Regions from separate parts of the Pseudocitrobacter sp. CD920760 genome, predicted to be linked through region 2. Evidence: predicted binding sites of a transcription regulator. Region 2 holds the regulator's gene; the other holds the start of a gene.
The links. The regulator PhoB, encoded in region 2, activates phosphate uptake and scavenging genes when phosphate is short. The targets are predictions, from matches to a motif close to CTGTCATAAAACTGNCNNAT.
Positions count from the first base shown of each region.

Region 1 (4,430 bases), 1.9 Mb from region 2:
CTTCGCCCGTGGGCGCATTCATAGATAAAACTGAGACATGACTGCATGAGGCACTAATATAAGGTTCGGCAGAGAAGCGGTATTCAACGTCAACGTGTTTACTCAGGACTTCTTTACTGATAATGCCATACATAGACAGAACTGTACCTCGTTTAACCCAAAACGTGTTATCACATACAACGTTAATAATGGCAAGCCATTTTTAAACGTGTCTCGATCAGCCGCACAAATCATACAACAATCATTTGATCGACTACGCATTTATGCGGCAAACAGTTGTCTGACGCGCCCCGGCTCGTGTCTTTTATCTCACCTACCTCACGGTAACGTAAGACTTTTTTACCATAGTCCAACATTTTCAGTACGTCCAGAAAAGCGAAGCGGCATCAACATTTTTTTATATCGTTAGAATATTTTCGAGCTAATTTTCGAAAGGTGCATTTTGATAACCGGTTATAAGTAAGTAACGTTTCGCTATACTGCTGCCGTGACTCACACTAGCCAAATAATGTACTTAGGTTGCACCAAAATAATGAACGTTTAATGACATAACGTTATCACCGCGCAATAAAAACGTTTCGCTAATACCGTACGGCAAATGCAGCTAGTAAGTTGCGCAAATAAAACAGATATCCGTCACTCATACATTTGGGTGATGGATAATTGACCAGGCTGTTTGGCTGGTAAAAAATTAATTATAAATACAATTAGATACGAACACGTGATTGAGAAACGACACTGGACCTGCGTTGAGACGCTTCAGGAAGATGGATAAGAGGGAGAGGTAATACCGTTGTTATGACTGCGTGCACCGCGGCGGTGCAACCTACGGACTCCGGCAGCCTGGTGAGACAGCCGGAGTGAAGAGGAGAAAAGATTATCGTTCTGCCACCAGGCGAATGAAATCATCTTCATCTTCGTTTTTTGCTTCAACGGCTTTCTCTTCGACTGCCGGTTTTTCAGGTTCATTGGCTTCACAGAGTCGACGCAGCAGCGCATTCTGACGCTTTTGCTGATCCAACAATGCTTCAAGCAGTTCAATTTGCTCACTGGTGCGCGAACTTGCGCGGTTAACAAAGAACCAAAGTACCAGCCCCACGACCAACAGCAGAACAGATACCACCACAGACGCCAGATTTAATGCCCCAGAACTTACTAGATCACTCATTTCACCACCTCAAAAGGAACGGGCTATTCTACCACTCGTATTAAGGAAGGAAATCGTTGATGGCAAAAATGTTTTACCAGGGAATGAATTTGTTGATGCTGCAGATCCCGTTAAAGAACTGAACATCCTGGTCGCACAACACGTTGAGCGTCTGAGTCCAGAGCAGCAAACAGGCCGCCAGTACGACAATCAGTAACACCCACCGAAATTTTTTCACTCCACACTCCACGACATATAGCATTAACAGACGATCAAATTAACACGGACATCTTAAACCGCGGCTAACTGTACAGATAAATTCTGCTTTTAGGAATCATGGAGTTGTCTCGCAATATTGAAAAGCTACTCTATTATCAAGGATAGAAAAGACGTGAGGATGTCATGAGATTTGCGATCAGAACAATTATTATACTGGCCATTGTCTGGATTGGCATATTGCTGAGCGGTTATGGTGTTTTAATCGGCAGCACGGAGAATGCTGGCGGTTTGGGGCTACAATGTAAATATCTGACCGCACGAGGCACCAGCACAGCACAATACGTTCATTCCAGCAGTGGGATCATCGGTCTGACCGATTGTCCAGTCCTGCGAAAAAGTGAAACTGTGGTCGATAATGGATAAAAAAATGCCGCGATAATCGCGGCATTTTTTTTGATTAAGCGCCTAATCAGAACGGATAATCGTTATAGCCTAATTGTTCTGAAATCTTACGCGCCGCCGTATGCAGCATCGCCACATACTCGTGCAGGCGCTCTTCAGAGAAACGCAGCGTCGGGAACGAAATACTCAAACCCGCAATGACCACGCCAAATCGGTCAAAGACCGGTACGCCAATACAGCGCAGACCTTCTTCCTGTTCTTCGTTATCTTCCCCATAACCCTGCTGACGAACCAGATCCAGAACCGGCATCAGTTCATCGGTGCTGGTGATGGTGCGATCGGTGCTGCGCTTATATTCTACGTCCTGCAGAATTTCACGCACTTCATCGCGGTCGCGCCAGGCCAGCAGCACTTTACCAATCGCGGTGCTGTAAAGCGGGTTACGACGACCTACGCGAGAGTACATACGCAGGTTGTACATCGAGTCAATTTTATGGATATAGACAATACTGTCTTCATCCAGCGCACCAAGGTGAATCGTCTCTTTCGTCAAACGCGAGAGTTCACGCATCTGAATGTCTGCGCTACGAATTAAATCAACGTTCTGTAATGCGCGCGCGCCCAGCTCAAACAGCTTAAGCGTTAACGAATACTTTTCAGATTCCCCTTCCTGGGCAACGTATCCCAATGATTTCATGGTCTGCAAAAAGCGATAAACAGTGCTTTTCGACATCATGACACGCTGCGACAGTTCGGTAATTCCGATTTCGCGCTCTTCACCAAGCGCCTGCAGGATGCCAAAAACCTTCAATACTGAAGAGACAGAATCTGGCTGTTTATCCAAATCTGCAACTGCCATTTATCACCTCATCGCAACTGTTTTATAAAAATTAGAACCGGTTTTTATTATAATTTCGCAAAGCGTTCGTCGCAATGAATCTTCTGCAACCTGGTTACAAATCTGCGACATACAGCCGAATAATCAATGCTAAAATAGTTTTCTGACAAATAATTTCTTAAAAACCGCATTTTTCTCATGGATAAAAAACTCTCAGATGGCTTACCTGTCCCTCAACGGTATGGCGCTATCTTAACCATTGTGCTCGGTATTACGATGGCGGTGCTCGATGGGGCTATCGCCAACGTTGCCTTACCGACAATTGCCAGCGATCTGCATGCCTCACCGGCAGCGTCTATCTGGATAGTCAACGCCTATCAGATAGCTATCGTCATCTCGCTGCTGTCACTGGCTTTTCTGGGGGACATGATTGGCTATCACCGGATCTACAAAATCGGCCTGATTGTCTTTACCCTCGCGTCTGGCCTGTGTGCGATGTCGAATTCGCTGGAGATGCTAACGCTTGCGCGCGTGGCGCAGGGCCTTGGCGGCGCGGCGCTCATGAGCGTGAATACGGCGCTCATTCGGCTCATCTATCCACAGCGCCAGTTGGGGCGCGGCATGGGGATTAACTCGTTTGTGGTTGCCGTCTCCTCAGCGGCCGGGCCGACCATCGCGGCGGCGATTCTGTCAGTCGCGTCATGGCAATGGCTATTCCTTGTGAACGTGCCGCTGGGCATTATCTCGTGGGTGCTGGCGGTGCGTTATCTGCCCGCAAACGGTTCGCGCAGCCAGGCCACGCGCTTCGATCTGCCAAGCGCAATCATGAATGCCCTGACGTTTGGTCTGCTGATCACCGCACTGGGCGGGTTTGCGCAGGGGCAATCGACCACGCAGGTGGTCGCGGAAGTGGTGCTGTTACTGATTGTCGGTTTCTTTTTCATCCGTCGTCAGTTGCGTTTACCCGTACCGCTATTACCGGTCGATTTACTGCGTATCCCGTTGTTCTCACTCTCTATTTGCACGTCTATCTGTTCTTTCTGCGCGCAGATGCTGGCGCTGGTCTCGCTTCCCTTCTTCCTGCAAACCATGATGGGGCGCAGCGAAGTGGAAACGGGCTTGCTGCTGACGCCCTGGCCTTTAGCCACCATGGTAATGGCGCCGCTGGCCGGGTATTTAATTGAGCGAGTCCACGCCGGATTCCTGGGTGCGCTTGGCATGGCGGTAATGGCCTGCGGATTGTTTGCGCTTGCTCTGCTACCTTCATCGCCTTCCGATCTGGATATCATCTGGCGCATGATCCTGTGCGGCGCAGGGTTCGGTCTGTTTCAGTCACCCAACAACCACACCATTATTTCCGCCGCACCCCGGCAGCGAAGCGGTGGCGCCAGCGGGATGCTGGGTACGGCTCGCCTGCTGGGGCAAAGCACCGGTGCGGCGCTGGTGGCGTTGATGTTTAATGCGTTTGGCGATAGCGGGACACATGTGTCATTGCTGCTGGCAGGAAGTCTGGCGGTAGTTGCAGCGCTGTTTAGCGGCTTGAGGGTAACGCAACCGCGCGTACAGAGCTAAAAAAAAGCGCCTCGATTGAGGCGCTTTTTCATTATTTCAGGTACTCACCGGTACGCAGCGCTTCGATACGCTTGTCCAGCGGCGGGTGAGTCATAAACAGCTCACTCAGCGTTTTGGACTTACCGTTGATGCAGAAGGCCATCATGCTGCTGGCTTCCTGCGGTTCGTAGCTGGTTTTCAGACGTTGCAGGGCTGCGATCATTTTTTCACGCCCTACCAGGCGCGCTGAACCGGCATCCGCGTGGAATTCAC
Region 1 is NZ_CM173490.1:3,126,217-3,130,646, forward strand. Features, by position in the region: partial or broken gene AC1MKH_RS14675 (DUF2627 domain-containing protein) at 1-133, opposite strand, end outside; gene AC1MKH_RS14680 (YebO family protein) at 878-1,168, opposite strand; gene mgrB (PhoP/PhoQ regulatory lipoprotein MgrB) at 1,242-1,385, opposite strand; gene AC1MKH_RS14690 (YobH family protein) at 1,550-1,789, shown strand; gene kdgR (DNA-binding transcriptional regulator KdgR) at 1,836-2,627, opposite strand; gene AC1MKH_RS14700 (MFS transporter) at 2,805-4,178, shown strand; gene htpX (protease HtpX) at 4,210-4,430, opposite strand, start outside.
Region 1: kdgR (DNA-binding transcriptional regulator KdgR) is a predicted target of PhoB. The motif match lies at 2,719-2,738, and genes of this name have one in related genera.

Region 2 (4,430 bases):
CGCCTTTCAGCGAGTTAAGGTTCTTCAGGCGCAGGCTGAGGATTTTCATGGCTGCGGCTCCTCATCAAGCGAGTGAACGGTGAGATCAAACAACGCCTTCAGGCGCGCCTGCTGGGGTTCTTCCAACGTTTCCAGCGCCAGCCGACGCTGGAAAACCTCTTCAACTTCCAGTTCGCTCAGGGTTTCACGCAGGCTGTTGTCCAGAATGCGCTGACGCTGTTCGCGGCTGCGCCGGACCAGCAGCACATCAACGGGTAAATCATCGGTGATGACCTGAATTTTACGCTGAATATCATGCAGATACTCATCGCTGGTGATTTCGATATCCAGCCAGACCGGGGGCTCTGACGGGGCATCGCGATACTGCGCCAACTGGCTGCTGATGCTGTCAAAGTCGCCCTTAATAACCGCCAGCGGTTGCGTGGCCGGGACATCGAGTGGCGTGACGTCCTGAAGCTTACCCTCGACAAAGGTCACCTGGTTAACGCTCTTACTTTTCCCCGTTTCATCGAAGCTGAGCGGGATAGGCGAGCCGCAGTAGCGAATATGCTCGCTGCCACCAATTTTCTGCGCGCGATGAATATGTCCGAGGGCGATGTAATCGGCGGGCGGGAAGTTTTGCGCCGGAAAGGCATCCAGTGTGCCAATATAGATGTCACGCACGGCATCACTTTTGCTGGCACCGACGGTGGTCAGGTGGCCGCTGGCGATAACCGGCAGCGGGCGGTCGCCGCGCAGCGTACAGGCCTGCTGGTATTGTTTCTGATAGTAGTCAGTAATGGTTTCCAGTAAATGCTGCTGTTTTTCCGCACCGGAAAGCCCGGCCTGGCTGACGACGATATCGCGCGGGCGCAGAAACGGCACCGGGCAGAAAACAGCGCCAGGTGTGCCGTCGCGGCGATTCAGAATAAAAGGTTCATGCCCGGCGCTGGCAATCACCGTAGTATTCAGGAACGACAGAATATCGCGCGATTCATTCAGCGTGGCGACTGAGTCATGATTGCCAGCAAGCACCACCAGATGACAGCCGGTTTGTTGCAGATTCACCACAAAGCGGTTGTAGAGTTCGCGCGCATAGCTTGGCGGCGAGCCGGTATCAAAGATATCGCCTGCCACAATAATGGCGTCTACCTGTTCGCGTTGCGCGGTCTCCAGCAGCCAGTTCAGAAATGCATCGTGTTCTGCGGCACGGCTTTTACTGTAAAAATTCTGGCCTAAGTGCCAGTCTGAAGTATGAAGAATTCGCATCGTCGTCCCTGTGGGGAAAAAAGCATAGCCGGGATTATACATTCCCCGGCAGCAGGATCGACGGGTGTATTCCGCGAGTGTCATATTTCGTAAAGCGCCATCATTTTACGGTCATGTTTTTCATAAAACTGTCATAAATCTGACGCATAATGACGCCGAATGTATACTGATGGCTAAAAAAACAGGGCATAAAATGGCGAGACGCATTCTGGTCGTTGAAGATGAAGCACCCATCCGCGAAATGGTCTGTTTCGTGCTGGAGCAAAATGGTTTCCAGCCGATTGAGGCGGAAGATTATGACAGTGCGGTGAATCAGCTCAATGAACCCTGGCCCGATCTTATTCTGCTCGACTGGATGCTACCGGGTGGCTCAGGGCTACAGTTTATTAAACATCTCAAGCGTGAAGCGCTGACCCGTGATATTCCGGTCATGATGCTGACGGCGCGCGGTGAAGAAGAGGATCGCGTACGCGGTCTGGAAACCGGCGCGGATGATTACATTACCAAACCGTTTTCCCCAAAAGAGCTGGTGGCGCGCATCAAAGCGGTCATGCGCCGTATCTCTCCGATGGCGGTGGAAGAGGTGATTGAGATGCAGGGCCTAAGCCTTGATCCCACCTCGCATCGCGTGATGACCGGGGAAAACCCGCTCGATATGGGCCCGACCGAATTTAAGTTGCTGCACTTCTTTATGACGCATCCTGAACGTGTCTATAGCCGTGAGCAACTGTTGAACCATGTCTGGGGCACTAACGTTTATGTGGAAGATCGCACGGTGGATGTGCATATTCGCCGCCTGCGTAAAGCGCTGGAACACAGCGGCCACGATCGTATGGTGCAAACCGTTCGCGGCACGGGCTACCGTTTTTCGGCTCGTTTCTGAATGTTGACAGGAGTGTGACGCGTGCTGGAACGGCTGTCATGGAAAAGACTCGCCTTTGAGCTTTTCTTGTGTTGTCTCCCGGCCCTGATATTAGGGCTGCTCATCGGCCATCTTCCCTGGTTTCTGCTGGCGGCAGTGACCGGGTTGTTGATTTGGCATTTCTGGAATCTTTTACGTCTTTCCTGGTGGTTATGGGTTGATCGCAGCATGACGCCGCCGCCGGGGCGCGGTAGCTGGGAACCCCTGCTGTACGGTCTGAACCAGATGCAGTTGCGTAATAAAAAACGCCGCCGCGAACTGGGGAATCTGATTAAACGCTTTCGTAGCGGCGCAGAATCGCTGCCCGATGCGGTGGTATTGACCACCGAAGAGGGCGCAATCTTCTGGTGTAACGGCCTGGCGCAGCAGCTGCTTGGCCTGCGCTGGCCGGACGACAGCGGGCAAAATATTCTTAACTTGTTGCGTTATCCAGAATTTACGCAGCATCTTAAACAACGCGAGTTTCTTAAACCGCTGCATCTGGTGCTCAATAATGGGCGTCATCTGGAAATCCGTATCATGCCCTATACCGACCGGCAGTTGCTGATGGTGGCGCGCGACGTCACGCAAATGCACCAGTTGGAAGGCGCGCGGCGCAACTTCTTTGCCAACGTCAGTCATGAGCTGCGTACGCCATTGACGGTGTTGCAGGGCTATCTGGAAATGCTTCAGGAGCAGGTACTGGAAGGGGCAACGCGCGAAAAAGCGCTGCATACCATGCGTGAACAGACGCAGCGTATGGAAGGGCTGGTGAAACAGCTGCTGACGCTATCGAAAATTGAAGCTGCGCCGACCCTGGCCCTCAATGAAAAGGTGGATGTGCCGATGATGCTGCGGGTGGTCGAGCGGGAAGCGCAGACCCTCAGTCAGCGTCAGCATGAACTTCATTTTGAGATTGATGACACGCTGAAAGTGCTGGGTAATGAAGAGCAACTGCGCAGTGCGGTGTCGAATCTGGTGTACAACGCGGTGAATCATACGCCTGCCGGCACGAAAATCACCGTGCGCTGGCAGCATGCGCCACACGGTGCGCTGTTTAGCGTGGAGGACAACGGGCCTGGCATCGCGGCGGAACATCTTCCGCGTTTAACCGAGCGTTTTTATCGGGTGGATAAGGCGCGCTCCCGCCAGACCGGCGGCAGCGGATTGGGGCTGGCGATTGTAAAACATGCGTTGAATCATCACGATAGCCGTCTGGATATTGAAAGCCAGCCAGGGAAAGGAACATGCTTCAGCTTCCTGCTACCGGAACGTTTAATTGCCAAATAAAGCGTCTGAACAGGCGCTTGTCACGATGAGTTTCCACAGACCAGCCCCGGCTGGTCTGTTTACTTTGCAGTCAATTTGCCCTCGAATAATTAATGAACAACTGACGCTTTTTTGTTCGCACGATCAGCCATGTGTTTTTCCTATATCTGGTTATTCGTTCCAGGTTTGTCTTTACTATCGGTATAATCGTCTGGTTTTGCGATCCCATATTGCTTTAAAACGTTATAAGCGTTTAAATTGCGCCTAATGCAGTAGGAATCAGACTGTATTTACGTAGCAAATCAAAAAACTATTCTTCCTCACGCTACGAAGGGAGCATATCCCGCTGAGTTTGTTGCTTGTTTCCTCTGAAAGATTCCGTTGGAGCGAGCGCAAAGTTTTTTATTTGTACAACACCACATCCACAGGCAGTAGTTACATATGACCCATCAGTTAAAAACACGCGATATCATCGCTCTGGGCTTTATGACCTTTGCGTTGTTTGTCGGCGCTGGCAACATCATTTTCCCTCCAATGGTCGGTTTACAGGCGGGTCCGAACGTCTGGATCGCCGCGCTCGGCTTTTTGATTACCGCAGTCGGTCTGCCTGTGTTGACCGTTGTCGCGCTGGCAAAAGTTGGCGGTGGCGTCGATAGCCTCAGCACGCCAATTGGTAAAGTCGCAGGCGTCCTGCTGGCGACCGTTTGTTATCTGGCCGTAGGCCCGCTGTTTGCGACGCCGCGTACCGCGACCGTTTCCTTTGAAATCGGTATTGCCCCGCTGACTGGCGATGGCGCGATGCCGCTGTTTATCTACAGCCTGGTCTATTTTGCGCTGGTGATTCTGGTTTCCCTGTATCCGGGCAAACTGCTGGATACCGTTGGCAACTTCCTGGCACCGATGAAAATTCTGGCGCTGCTGGTACTTTCCGTAGCGGCGGTTATCTGGCCTGCAGGCCCGATCAGCGAAGCGCTCGACGCTTATAAAACCGCACCGTTCTCTAATGGTTTCG
Region 2 is NZ_CM173490.1:1,204,539-1,208,968, forward strand. Features, by position in the region: gene sbcC (exonuclease subunit SbcC) at 1-49, opposite strand, end outside; gene sbcD (exonuclease subunit SbcD) at 46-1,248, opposite strand; gene phoB (phosphate response regulator transcription factor PhoB) at 1,442-2,131, shown strand; gene phoR (phosphate regulon sensor histidine kinase PhoR) at 2,153-3,439, shown strand; gene brnQ (branched-chain amino acid transporter carrier protein BrnQ) at 3,860-4,430, shown strand, end outside.